DNA from 4 places in the Pseudoalteromonas sp. NZS11_1 genome. Region 1 is predicted to be linked to each of the others. Evidence: predicted binding sites of a transcription regulator. Region 1 holds the regulator's gene; each other region holds the start of a gene.

Region 1 (3,217 bases):
GAAGAGGCGTTTGCGTTTTCAGATACACTTGCCATTATGCATCGCGGTAAAATTGAGCAACAAGGCACGCCCGAGCAGCTTTTTGCAGCTCCATGTTCAAAGGAGGTTGCAGAGTTTCTGGGTCAAGGCATATACTTGAGCGCAGAAGTATTAACAGCAACTGAATACAAAACACCATTTGGTTTAGTCGAATCTTATATTGAGAGTAAGCATGACGTAAGCGTAGGGCTTATATATGTGCGCCCTCATCAAATAGAATTAGTGGCAGATAACCAAAGTGACAAACTCAGCAAGCGAGCTACAATCATAAGTCGTCGCTTTATTGGTTCGGCGTATGTTTATTCACTTGTTATTGATAAACAAGAAATTGAAGTTGCTGCACAATATGGCCAGTCATTTGAAAATAATGAACAGGTTATAATAAAAATAAAACCTCACACGGTGAATTTTTTCGAATCTTAATTAATTTGTTATTCGCTGTGTTTTTATCTGTAAAACTAAGGAATAACAATGGCGCAAGCGCAATCAGGGATTTGTGCTGAAGCAAACTTACACGGTTTGCACTTATTTTTTAATGTGTTTGATGGTCAAGATGAATCACTTCGCGCAAAGTTAAAACAAGTAAGCGCTATTGAAGAAGAATTTAGCGATCAGTTCTCAGAATCAATGCTCTCTTGTATGGTTGCTATTGGTGCGCAATATTGGCCGCATATCCTCCCTGAATACATCCCAAGCGAATTACAGAGCTTTCCTAATATAAACCATAGCGATCATCAAATGAGCGTACAACCGTGCGATTTATTTGTGCAAATTCGCTCTGACCGTGAAGACGTTAATCATTTGTTTGCGCTGCAAATTTTAAAACTATTTGCCCCCGATGTTGAGCTGGTGGAGCAAATTCGTAATTTTCGCTTTTTAGATGGTCGTGATTTTAATGGTTTTATTTATGGTGGCGATACAGCTCATGGAAGAAAAAAGCGCGCTACGGCTTTAATTAGTAACCCTGGCAATTTTGAAGATCAGGGGAGTTATATTCATGTACAGCGCTATAAGCATGACTTAACTATGTGGCAGCACTTATCATTGAGCGAGCAAGAACAAATAATGGGACGTACGCGCCTTGATAACACGCTAATTACCCCTGCGATCGAAACCAGCCATGCTTCACGTAGCGAGCTAAAAGACGAAGACGGACAACCGCTATTATTAAATCAGAGCATGCCTTATGGCGATGTGTATGAGCAGGGAATGTTATCAATTACATGCTCTTGTACGGGCACCGCATTTGAAAAAGTACTTAATAGTCGTTTAGGGGAAGGGGATTGTTACGACCACTGGCTTGATTTTACTCAAGCCGATATGGGTTCTGCTTTCTTTGCGCCTTCAGTCGGGTTTTTAAAACAAATTTAGTTTGCTATTAAACCGTATCAAATAAAATGCGAACACGTTCAAGTGTTACATCTATTTCAGATATTTTAGCAGGAGCGATAAAAATAGTATCGTCGCCTGCAATTGTTCCTAGTACGCCATCTGCTTTACCTAATGAATCTAATAAACGAGCGATAAGCTGAGCGGCGCCTGGACTGGTACGAATAATGATCATCATTTCGTTGTGCATAATGTCGATTACTAATTGGCGTAATGGGCTTTTAGCCGTAGGTACACCCATTTCAGCAGGTAAGCAGTAAACCATTTCTTGTTTGGCGTTACGTGTGCGTACAGCACCAAATTTACTTAACATGCGCGATACTTTACTTTGGCTTATATTGTCAAAGCCTTGATCTTTTAATGCATCAACTATTTCGCCTTGAGAGCCAAAATTTTCTTCTTTTAATAGTGATTTAAATGCTTTTACCAGTGCTTCTTGTTTATCTTGTGGTTGCATAGTCTTTATTCGTTTTTGTTATTTATGCCGCAAATTCTACACAAAAATGAATAATTATGCAGCAGTTGTTTAGTTAACTTGCCAGTTTGATGCGTTAAATCACAAAAGTTTACGACTATGGTCGAAAATATACTTGAAATAGACAGGATAAATTTGTTTTTAGTCGCTAATTTCATTATCTTAAGAGCCACAAATGTTTCCTACCTCAAATTACGGAGAATTCCAATGAAAGTTGCTGTATTAGGTGCTGCAGGCGGTATCGGCCAAGCGTTGTCTTTATTATTAAAAACAGGCTTACCAGCTGGCTCTGAATTATCACTTTATGATGTTGCACCAGTAGTACCAGGTGTTGCGGTTGACCTTTCTCACATCCCAACAGATGTTAAAGTAGCAGGCTTTGGCGCAGACGAATTAAACAAAGCGCTTGAAGGCTCTGACATCGTTCTTATCCCAGCGGGTATGCCACGTAAACCAGGTATGGATCGTGCTGATTTATTTAATGTAAATGCTGGTATCATCAAAACTTTAGCTGAAGGCATTGTTGCTAGCTGTCCTAAAGCGTTAGTAGGTATTATTACTAACCCAGTAAATGGCACAGTTCCAATCGTTGCTGAAGTATTCAAAAAAGCAGGTACTTACGACGCTAAACGCGTATTCGGTATTACTACGCTTGACGTTATTCGTTCAGAAGCATTTGTTGCTGAACTTAAAGGCGTAGACGTAGCAACTGTAAAAGTACCAGTAATTGGTGGTCACTCAGGCACAACTATTCTTCCTCTACTTTCTCAAGTTGAAGGTGTTTCTTTCACAGATGAAGAAGTTGCTGCACTTACTCCACGTATCCAAAATGCGGGTACTGAAGTTGTAAATGCTAAAGCAGGCGGTGGTTCAGCTACGCTATCTATGGGTGCTGCTGCAGCTCGTTTTTGTATGTCTTTAGTTAAAGGCCTACAAGGTGAAGAAGTTGTAGATTACGCTTACGTTGCTGTTGAAAATGGCGATGCAGAGTACTTTGCACATCCAGTACGTTTAGGTAAAAACGGCGTAGAAGAAATTCTTTCTTACGGCGAACTAAGCGCATTTGAAACAAAAGCAAAAAATGACATGCTTGAAACACTGAAAAAAGACATCAAAGAAGGTGTTGATTTCATGGCGTAATAGCCAAAGTAGAATAACAAAAAAGCCTGCATTTGCAGGCTTTTTTATTGCTCAGAATTAATTTCACACTGTGTAACTAGTTAAAACTAGTGGTCGCGGTCAACCGCAATACGAGCAAGGCTTATGAGTGCTTGCTTATAGTCAGACTCAGCTAAAAAGTCTAAACACGCAATA
Region 2 (3,217 bases), on a different contig from region 1:
CAGCACATCGTGTTATCGCCTGGGCCATGTACCCCTAATGAAGCGGGTATTTCATTAAATGTTGTTGAGCAACTAAAAGGACAATATCCTATTCTAGGGATTTGCTTGGGGCATCAAACTATCGCGCAAGCTTTGGGGGGAGATGTAATTCGTGCTAAAAAAGTTATGCACGGTAAAACATCACCCATAGTTCACACTAATAAAGGTGTGTTTAAAGGTTTAGCTAACCCGTTAACAGTATGTCGTTATCATTCTTTAGTGGTTAAAGCGCAAACTCTACCTAAAGAGCTTGAAGTAACAGCATGGACTCAGACTGAGCAAGGCGAGTTTGACGAAATTATGGGATTACTTCATAAAGAATTAGCAATCGAAGGTGTGCAGTTTCACCCCGAAGCTATTCTAACTGTTCAAGGCTTAGAACTGCTTGATAACTTTTTAACTCGCTTCTAATGTTATAATACACAGAGCATTTAATACTTTATTAATGGATGTCATGACTGAACTTGAAGCGCAACAGCGTACTGCCAAAATATTAAGCCAACGGGCTCATGACTTATTGCTTGGGCACAGCTTTGCGCATCAGCAAATTGGTTTCATTCATACATTAGATATAGATTACGGCGAACCGATGAAGCAACGTACTTTGCTTCAGGTTGAAGTGGCCGCACAGAATAAACGCCAGCAAAGCAGTACTGCACATCATAAGTATCGCGCTCAAGCGAGTGAGCAACTGCACAAAACAATTGAAACAGCTATATATAAGCAGCTTGAAGATATAGATGGCGTAATTCACAGTACTATAGGTATTGAAGATGGCATTGCCAATATACTCGATATATTAGCTGTAAAGTCGGCATCGGTAGGGCGTTTAGAGCCACTGGTTAATGATATAAGCTGGTTGGGTAGAGAATTAGTAACGCTTGTTAATTTACCTTACTACCGTAATCAACGTAGTAAAAACACGTCTGTAAAAGTAGATAAACCATCGCTTGCCCTTCGTTATATTGGCCTTGATAACTTACAGCTTGTTATTCCTACATTTGCTGCGCGTCATTGGATGCCACATAGCACCGAACCATTTTCATTATTAAAACGCCGGCTACGCGACAGCGCGATGGCAAACGCGATTGCAGCGCAAAAAATTGCACAAATTAATAATGTGAATGACGTACATGCATTTACCCTTGGAATGCTTTTAGATGTAGGACGAATTGCATTAGTGCGCTTGTACTTAAAAACGTTTGAGAAAGTATGGCAACGCAAAGTGCAGTTAGCCCGAAATGAAAACCAAAAAGATTTGCACACCGCATTATTAGAGCTACAGCCCGACCCGCTATTTTTAACCACTCTACTTAGCAATAAGTCGATAGAAGTAAGCGCCAAAGTAATAGACAAAATGGCTTTTAAATATTTACCGTTTAAAGGTGTCATGCAGCAGCTAGTAAATGGGGTAGATAAAGGCGATACATTACTGCCATTAACAGAAGTAATGCTAAAGGCACGTTGCTACTCTCAATATCTTAATTTAAAAGAGCATCAACTTATTGAGCCTGATGAAACTCTAAGCTGGTTTTCGTACTTTAAGTTCACTAAAACGGAACTAAAAACCCTCCAATCGAGTAATTTTACCAATTTAGCTATTCAAATTGACTAAAAATCTGAATTTTTTGTTAATTTTTTTGCGACTAACCATTCATTCTCACTCTATTGTTATATTGCATATTTGCCGATTAAAGCATGCGCGCCTTGGTGCTCATGCGGTTAGTTGTTTAAAAATAAGCATAAATAGCTATGCAAATAGTTATTCACTATCTATGAAATAATATCTTTAGCCCTTTATTTTCAAGGGATACATGAAAGTTTTTAACGAGACAGATATAAGTAATTCTGAAATAATGTGCGTCTGAAAATTGAACCACAAAGCAATTTTGCGCAATTATCAGGTTACTGATCTTGCCTATAAAGTTGGTTACAAATATTAACCAAACACCTATTTTGATGTTTTGTGTTGCTCACAATTAAGAGGAAATAAAATGACAGTCAATCGCGAATTATTTGATCACGTAATGGTTCCTAACTACGCACCTTCAAGCGTAATTCCTGTTCGAGGCGAAGGTTCTCGCGTATGGGATCAACAAGGTCGAGAGTTTATCGACTTTGCTGGTGGTATTGCAGTTAACTGTCTTGGCCATTGCCACCCTGCATTAGTAGGCGCATTAAAAGAGCAAGGCGAAAAAATCTGGCATCTATCAAATGTAATGACCAATGAGCCGGCACTTCGCCTAGCTAAAAAAATGGTTGATGCTACATTTGCTGAAAAAGTTTATTTTGCCAACTCAGGCGCAGAAGCAAACGAAGCAGCGCTTAAGTTAGCGCGTCGTTTTGCACTTGATAAGTTTGGCGCAGAAAAATCACAAATCATCGCGTTCAACAAAGGTTTCCACGGTCGTACATTCTTTACCGTAACTGTTGGTGGCCAAGCTGCATATTCAGATGGTTTTGGTCCTAAGCCTGGCGACATTGTACATTGTGATTACAACGACCTAGCTGCTTTTGAAGCGCTTATCAGCGACAAAACATGTGCCGTAATGATGGAACCTCTTCAAGGTGAAGGCGGTATTGTTTCGCCAACTGACGAGTTTGCTCAAGGCGTTCGCGATTTATGTACTAAGCATAACGCACTGCTTATTTTTGATGAAGTTCAAACAGGTGTTGGCCGTACTGGCGATTTATACGCATACCAAGGCTTAAACATAGTACCTGATATTTTAACTTCAGCTAAAGCACTTGGCGGCGGTTTCCCTATTGGCGCTATGATCACAACAACTGAAATTGCACAGCATCTTAAAGTAGGTACTCATGGTTCTACTTATGGCGGCAACCCGCTTGCGTGTGCTGTTGCAGAAGCTGCATTTGATACAGTAAATACCCCAGAAGTACTTGCTGGCGTAAAAGCTAAAGCAGCATTATTTAATGAACTACTTACTGCGGTTAACGAAAAATACAACGTATTTAGCGAAATCCGTGGCCAAGGTTTATTAATTGGTGCAGTAGTGAACGAGCAATATAAAGGTCGTGCAAAAGAGTTTTTAGTGGCAGGGACTGAGCAAGGCCTTATGTCATTAGTTGCTGGTGCAGACGTAATACGTTTCACTCCATCTTTAGTAATTCCTGAAGCGGACATTCGCGAAGGTATGGCACGCTTTGAAAAAGCAGT
Region 3 (3,217 bases), on a different contig from region 1:
AAAATTAGTTCTGCATTTAAATTACTGGCAATAGCCGCTGCAGCTTCATCTGCATTTACGTTGTACCACAAGCCTTGTTCATCAAAGCCGATAGAGCTAACAATAGGTAAACGAGAAATTCTAAGTAAATCATTGATGATAGAATCGTCGTTACTTGTGCATTTACCCACTAAGCAAAGCGCTTTTAATTTTTGGGTTGCAGTCACACCCGCCTCAAAAAGACTTAAGCCGACAGGCTTATGCCCTGCGCTTATAGCTTGAGTCATTAATTGTTTATTAGCGCAACCTGCAAGCGCACCCACTATATAAGGCATTTGCTCTGCTGGACTAATACGTAAACCTTGGTGTTTAGCACTAGCAAAACCCGCTTGCTTTAGCCATGTATCAACTAAAGCGCCACCGCCATGAACAATGACAAACTCATCATTTTTTTGCTCGCTTAGCACGTCAAATAACGCTTTTGCTGCATTTTCTGTATTAAGTACTGCACCACCGAGTTTAATAACCCACGTTTTTTTACTCATTTAAAACGCCCCTTTTAAGCCCGTAGTGTGATCTAAATTCATAGAAATATTGATACACTGCAAAGCTTGTCCAGCAGCGCCTTTTAATAAGTTATCAATGGCAGACATTACAATTAACTGCGTGCCTTGTTGCTGCCAGCCAATATCAACAAATGGTTGCTTAGCAACACCTTTAATTGAAGGTATTTTATCGCCTAACAAACGAATTAATGGTTCGTTAGCAAGCACTTGATAAGCAGATGCAACGTTTTCCTTGGTAACGCCTGGCTTAAGTTGTACATAAATAGTTTCTAATATACCGCGCGCAAAGCTACCTAGATGCGGTGTAAATAATACTTTGTGGCCAAGGTGTTGTTCAATTTCAGGACCGTGGCGATGGTTAAACAAACCATAAGGTGCAAGCGATACCTCACAAAAATGTGTTCCTACACTCGCTTTACGCCCGGCACCCGTAACACCCGAAACGGCATTAATAATAATACTTTGATCGCTCAATAAGCCTGCTTGTTTAAGCGGTTTAAGTGCATTGAGCGCCGCTGTTGGGTAACAGCCTGCAACAGCAATTAGCTTTGCGTTAGCGATAGCATCATGGTTCCACTCTGCTAAACCGTAAGCCGCTTCATTTAAAAGCTCTGGGTGTTGATGCTCAAAACCATAGTAAGTAACGTAATCATCATTATTTGCTAGGCGATAGCCACCAGATAAATCAAATACTTTTTTACCCATAGCTAAAAATTGAGGCGCTAAATCAACACTTACTTTGTGATCGGTACATAAGCATACATAATCAGCATCACTTTGAATGTCATCAAAAGCTGATGCACTAAGAGGAAGTAAAGGACAATCTAGTAAGCCAAGGTGCTCTGGGTATAAATCACTTAGTAATTTATTTTTATCTAAGCTACCCTCAGATACATAACAGCCTGTTAAGGTAAGGTTTGGATGATTAGCAACTAAGCTTGCTAACTCTGCGCCGCTATAACCGCTTGCGCCAATAATAACTACATTCATTGATTACTCGTTATTTTAAAATTTACTGCTAAATATATATGTTGTTCGCTTAAACTAGCTAAGACGCTAAATTAAGACTTAATTTAATGAATTTGTAGATTATCGTCGCATTATTTCCATAGCTTTACTTTAATATATTTATGCTTAAAAAGTGAATTGATATTCATCATAAATACTTTTATATTGTTATGCAATTAAATTGAATAATAATTTTGGATTTTTTTATGCCTTTGCCTTCGTTTATTTCTATGTACCAACAATTGATTGCAGCCCCTTCTATTAGTGCAATTGAAGACAGCTTGTGTATGAGCAATAAAAACGTAATTGAACTCCTTGCGAGGTGGTGCGAAACACTCGGTTTTACGTGTGAAATTATAGAATTAGAAGGAGGTAAAGGGCGCTATAATTTATTAGCAAAACGCGGAGAAGGTGATGGCGGATTAATGCTAGCTGGTCATACCGACACAGTGCCTTTTGATGACAGCCGCTGGAACCACAATCCGTTTAAACTTACCGAACTAGACAATAAATTGTACGGGCTAGGAAGCATTGATATGAAAGGATTTTTTGCTTTTGTATTACAAGCGATTAGTGAACTTGATGAAAAGCAGCAAACTCAACCTATTTTAATACTCGCCACTGCCGATGAAGAAACAACTATGGCAGGTGCACAGCAAATATGTAAGCACCCTAATTTAAAACCTGCACGCTGTATAATTGGCGAACCTACTGATATGACGCCAGTATTTATGCACAAGGGCCATATGAGTACAGCAATAAGAGTGGTTGGTCGCTCTGGGCATAGCTCAGATCCCGAACGTGGCCTTAACGCCATTGAAGTAATGCATAAAGTGATTACAAAATTGATGATCTTAAAAGAGCAATTAAAGCATAAGTATTCAATAAATCACTTTGAAATTCCTTATCCAACATTAAACTTAGGTAATATTCATGGTGGCGATAATGCGAATAGAATTTGTGGTTGCTGTGAAATGCATATAGATATGCGCCCATTACCAGGTTTAAGTGTACAAGAACTACAAGCATTAGTGCTTGATGCAACAAAAGAGATAAATCAGCAATACCCAAATGCGGTGAGCGTTATTGATTTACATGAACCAATCCCGGCATTTAGTGGTAGCACCGACAGTGCTTTAGTTAAAATGGCTGAAAAAATAGCAGGGCAAAAAGCGGTCGCGGTAAATTATTGCACTGAAGCGCCGTTTATCCAGCAACTCGGTTGTGAAACAATCGTAATGGGCCCAGGCTCAATTAACCAAGCGCATCAGCCTGATGAGTTTTTAGCGATGGAAAAAATAAAACCATCACAACAAATAATCACCAATATCATAAAAGCAAACTGCTTTAGCAATCAGAGTTACTAACTGCTTATAACAACACAAAATAATAAAGGCGCCAATTGGCGCCTTTATTAATACAAAACTAAGGCTTAATCACCTTTAACTTCTAAGTTAATAAACTTAACTAGCTCTTCAGGTTGCCCTACTAGCATCATAACTTGTTGGTTAATTTCCATCATAGTTTTGCCTTCAGGTAGCTTTGCTGACACACTGAATGAATTTAAACCTTTCGCAAAGCTGGTTAAAGCTTCTGCAATATCTTCAGTTACAGGAGCTTGTTGTAACTGCTGCTCTAGCGTCATTTCCATTTGCTCTAGCGTC
Region 4 (3,217 bases), on a different contig from region 1:
TTGATATTTTATTGCCAGAGCAACACTTTAAATTGGCAGAATTACTGCCGCACTCGTTTGGGCCGACTGATTTAGGTAACGCGTTTAGCTTGTTTAATCCAGAGCCTCACCAGCAAGTATTTGCAAATGATCAACTAGATGAAAAACTAGCAAGTACAGCATTAAACGCATACGTACCCTATAGTAAAAACTTTAGTGCAGTAAAAATTAGTACATTTGAAAATGGTGATTTTTACGGAAGTTACGCAGAAAACGCAGCGTACAGCCCAAGCTTGTCGCCACTGCAAAGTGCACTTAGCCAATTATTTATCGCAGGGCTTAGCTTTAACGAAAGTACAGTAAAATCAATTACACTTTTAGAAACCGCAGGCCATGAAAACCAAGCGGGTGTAGCACGTGCTGTACTTGCAAGTTTTAAAAATCTACCGGCAATAGAAGTAATTAGCGCTCAGCTAAAATAACCTCTTAAAAACAATAAAGCACAGGCAGAGCTGTGCTTTATTAAAATGTGCCATTCTATCGAATTAAATAACTCACTAACTGCGTTAAAAATTATTCATATAAGACAACTATACTTCATAATTTTTGCCTTGTTACTGAGCCATTTTCTTATCGTTATAATAGCCCATTAATTAATAGAACTTATATTAATCAAGTAATACTTTTGCCGCTTCTAATACTACCGCTACAGATTTACGCTCAATTTCACCATGGTCAACATTTGGTATTTCTTGGCGAGTACGATTAACAAGTACGCCGGCAACACATGCTGCTTGTAAACCAAGGGCTGCACACATAGTAAATAATGTTGCTGATTCCATTTCGTAGTTCATCACGCCCAGTTTTTGCCACTCTTCGCAGCTACCTTGTAGTGATTTAGGAACGTAACCAGAATGCGTATCGTAACGCTCTTGTCCTGGATAAAATGTATCGCTTGATGCAGTAATACCAATATGAAAATCGATATTTAAGTTTTTACATGCTTGTACCATAGCTTGTGTTGCATAAAAGTCAGACACAGCAGGGTAGCTAAGAGGAGCAAAATGCTGGCTTGCACCGTCTAAACGTACAGACGCTTGGCTAATTAAAATTTCGCCTTCGTTGATATGTGGCTGAATCGCACCTGTTGTACCAATACGTAAAAATTTACGCACGCCAAGTTGTGCTAATTCTTCTACTGCAATCGACGTAGATGGACCACCAATACCCGTAGAACAAACAACCACCGAATGGCCGTTTAGTTGACCTAAGTAAACATGAAACTCACGAGTTTGAGCAAGGCAGGTTGGGTTGTCTAGGAATTGTGAAATGCGTGCAGCACGATCTGGATCGCCCGGTACAATCGCAAGTTTTGCACCTTTAAGATCGTCAATACATAGTCCTAAGTGAAATACCTTTTCCATAGCTAAGCCTTTTTATAATAAATTGTGTCAATTTAGCATCATTCCTAGAAACGTTTATCAAGTACAGGACGATTGTCCGTTTTATCTTAACTCCTCCAATTAAGTCTTAATAATTTTAAGGACTAATTTGATTTATTCATCAACTATGAATATTCAATCAAGTGCTTATACAAGTAGCCTTGTTGTGCTGTTGACATGTTCGAGCAGACATAATAAGTATCAACCAAGCGCGTAACTACAATTAAATAGTTTATGGTAAATATTCATTAATATTAAATTAATTCAATGGCTTAAATTTGTATTAAGCACGTAAAAGCTAACGTGTTTATTTATATTAGGCACAGACTTATTTAGCAAAGTGGAATTTATTTGAAGTTTAGGCACTTTTGGTGATTTTGCATAACTAATCAAAAGTAATTAGCTACGTACAGAATAAAAATCGAAGGAGTTTATTATGAGCACACAATTTGAAGCATTTAAAAACAAAGTTGAGCACTGTTTGTGCGCACCTGGTGATGGCGTATACACAGTAAATACTGCAAAAGAGCGCAAAGCCGCACTGCGTAATAAACTTTATGGACAAACTGAAAACGTTGATAATTTGTGGCGCGAGTCTTTAAATGAATTACCAAATTCTCCACATAAAGCCGTTATGTTAGGTATTAGCTCAGACTGTGGCGGTGGTATTTTACGCGGTGCAAACTGGGGGCCACTGTTTGTGCGCTCAGCTTTAATTGATCAGCAACCGCAGTGTCACTCGTTTGATTTAGGCGATGTACGTGTAATCCCACATTTACTTCATGATAAATACCTAAATGATGCAACCATTTCTAATTGCCAAAAAGCCCTATACGGTAATGAAGATAACGACTACTACGTAAGCCCCTTATCAATCACTGAGGATGTATGCGACAGTTTTTACGCAACATTTAAAGATAAAGGGATATTTGGTATTGGTGGCGATCACTCAATTAGTTACCCACTTACCAAAGCCTACTTAAAAGCAAAACGTGAGCAAGGTAAGCGTACCGCTATTATTCACTTTGACGCGCATACCGATTTACTTGTTGAGCGCCTAGGCATAGATTTATGTTTTGGCTCGTGGTGTACGCATATTTTAGAGTTTTTACCGGCGCCACATCATTTAATACAATTTGGTATACGCTCAAGTGGTAAGCCTAAAGCACACTGGGAAAGTACCTTTGGCGTTAAGCAACATTGGGCACATGAAATCATTGAGCGCGGCGCAGCAGCGGTTGCTGCCGACGCTATTGCACAGTTAAAAGCTGATAACGTTGATGAAGTATACGTAAGCTTTGATATTGATGCGCTTGATGCAGAGTTTGCATCTGCCACAGGTACGCCAGAACATAATGGTTTAACACCACAGCATGCGCTTGATATTTTATCAGCCATTGCGGATGAGTTTCCGATTACGGGTGCGGATATGATGGAAATAGCGCCATTTACCGACAGCTCTTTAGTGGGCCAATCAAGCTCTGAAACGACACTTAGAGAAGGCGCTAAAATTTCAGCCTTTTTAATTAGTGCGATGAACAAGTAAGCTGTATGAGCTATAAATACTAGTACTATCAGCGTATAAGTGTGCATTACATGACTAAAAACTAGCAGTTCATAAAGCCTCAGCTATATTTATTAAATACTTATAATGAGTTAGTTGAGGCCTTGCTGAATGAAATTATTGATCTTTTTATTGTTCATTAGCTGTATTAAAGTTGATGCAACTGAAATCACAATAGTAACGGAAGTATTTCCGGACTTTCAGTATCTCAATGAAGATAATAAACTCGTTG

The links. The regulator ArgR, encoded in region 1, controls arginine synthesis, uptake and breakdown. The targets are predictions, from matches to a motif close to ANTGAATANNTATTCANT.
Region 2: the regulator ArgR is predicted to act here: its motif matches at 1,781-1,798, upstream of I6F44_RS10380 (aspartate aminotransferase family protein).
Region 3: the regulator ArgR is predicted to act here: its motif matches at 1,686-1,703, upstream of argC (N-acetyl-gamma-glutamyl-phosphate reductase).
Region 4: the regulator ArgR is predicted to act here: its motif matches at 1,798-1,815, upstream of I6F44_RS09885 (arginase family protein).

Annotation. Positions count from the first base shown of each region.
Region 1 is NZ_JADYXK010000002.1:61,297-64,513, reverse strand. Features, by position in the region: gene I6F44_RS02950 (ABC transporter ATP-binding protein) at 1-462, shown strand, start outside; gene I6F44_RS02945 (Dyp-type peroxidase) at 511-1,410, shown strand; gene argR (transcriptional regulator ArgR) at 1,418-1,885, opposite strand; gene mdh (malate dehydrogenase) at 2,111-3,043, shown strand; gene ispB (octaprenyl diphosphate synthase) at 3,130-3,217, opposite strand, start outside.
Region 2 is NZ_JADYXK010000012.1:38,090-41,306, reverse strand. Features, by position in the region: gene I6F44_RS10390 (anthranilate synthase component II) at 1-450, shown strand, start outside; gene I6F44_RS10385 (HDOD domain-containing protein) at 494-1,654, shown strand; gene I6F44_RS10380 (aspartate aminotransferase family protein) at 2,034-3,217, shown strand, end outside.
Region 3 is NZ_JADYXK010000001.1:493,445-496,661, reverse strand. Features, by position in the region: gene argB (acetylglutamate kinase) at 1-524, opposite strand, end outside; gene argC (N-acetyl-gamma-glutamyl-phosphate reductase) at 525-1,535, opposite strand; gene argE (acetylornithine deacetylase) at 1,760-2,920, shown strand; gene I6F44_RS02190 (hypothetical protein) at 2,986-3,217, opposite strand, start outside.
Region 4 is NZ_JADYXK010000011.1:40,062-43,278, forward strand. Features, by position in the region: gene cdd (cytidine deaminase) at 1-461, shown strand, start outside; gene udp (uridine phosphorylase) at 648-1,403, opposite strand; gene I6F44_RS09885 (arginase family protein) at 1,858-2,967, shown strand; gene I6F44_RS09890 (transporter substrate-binding domain-containing protein) at 3,097-3,217, shown strand, end outside.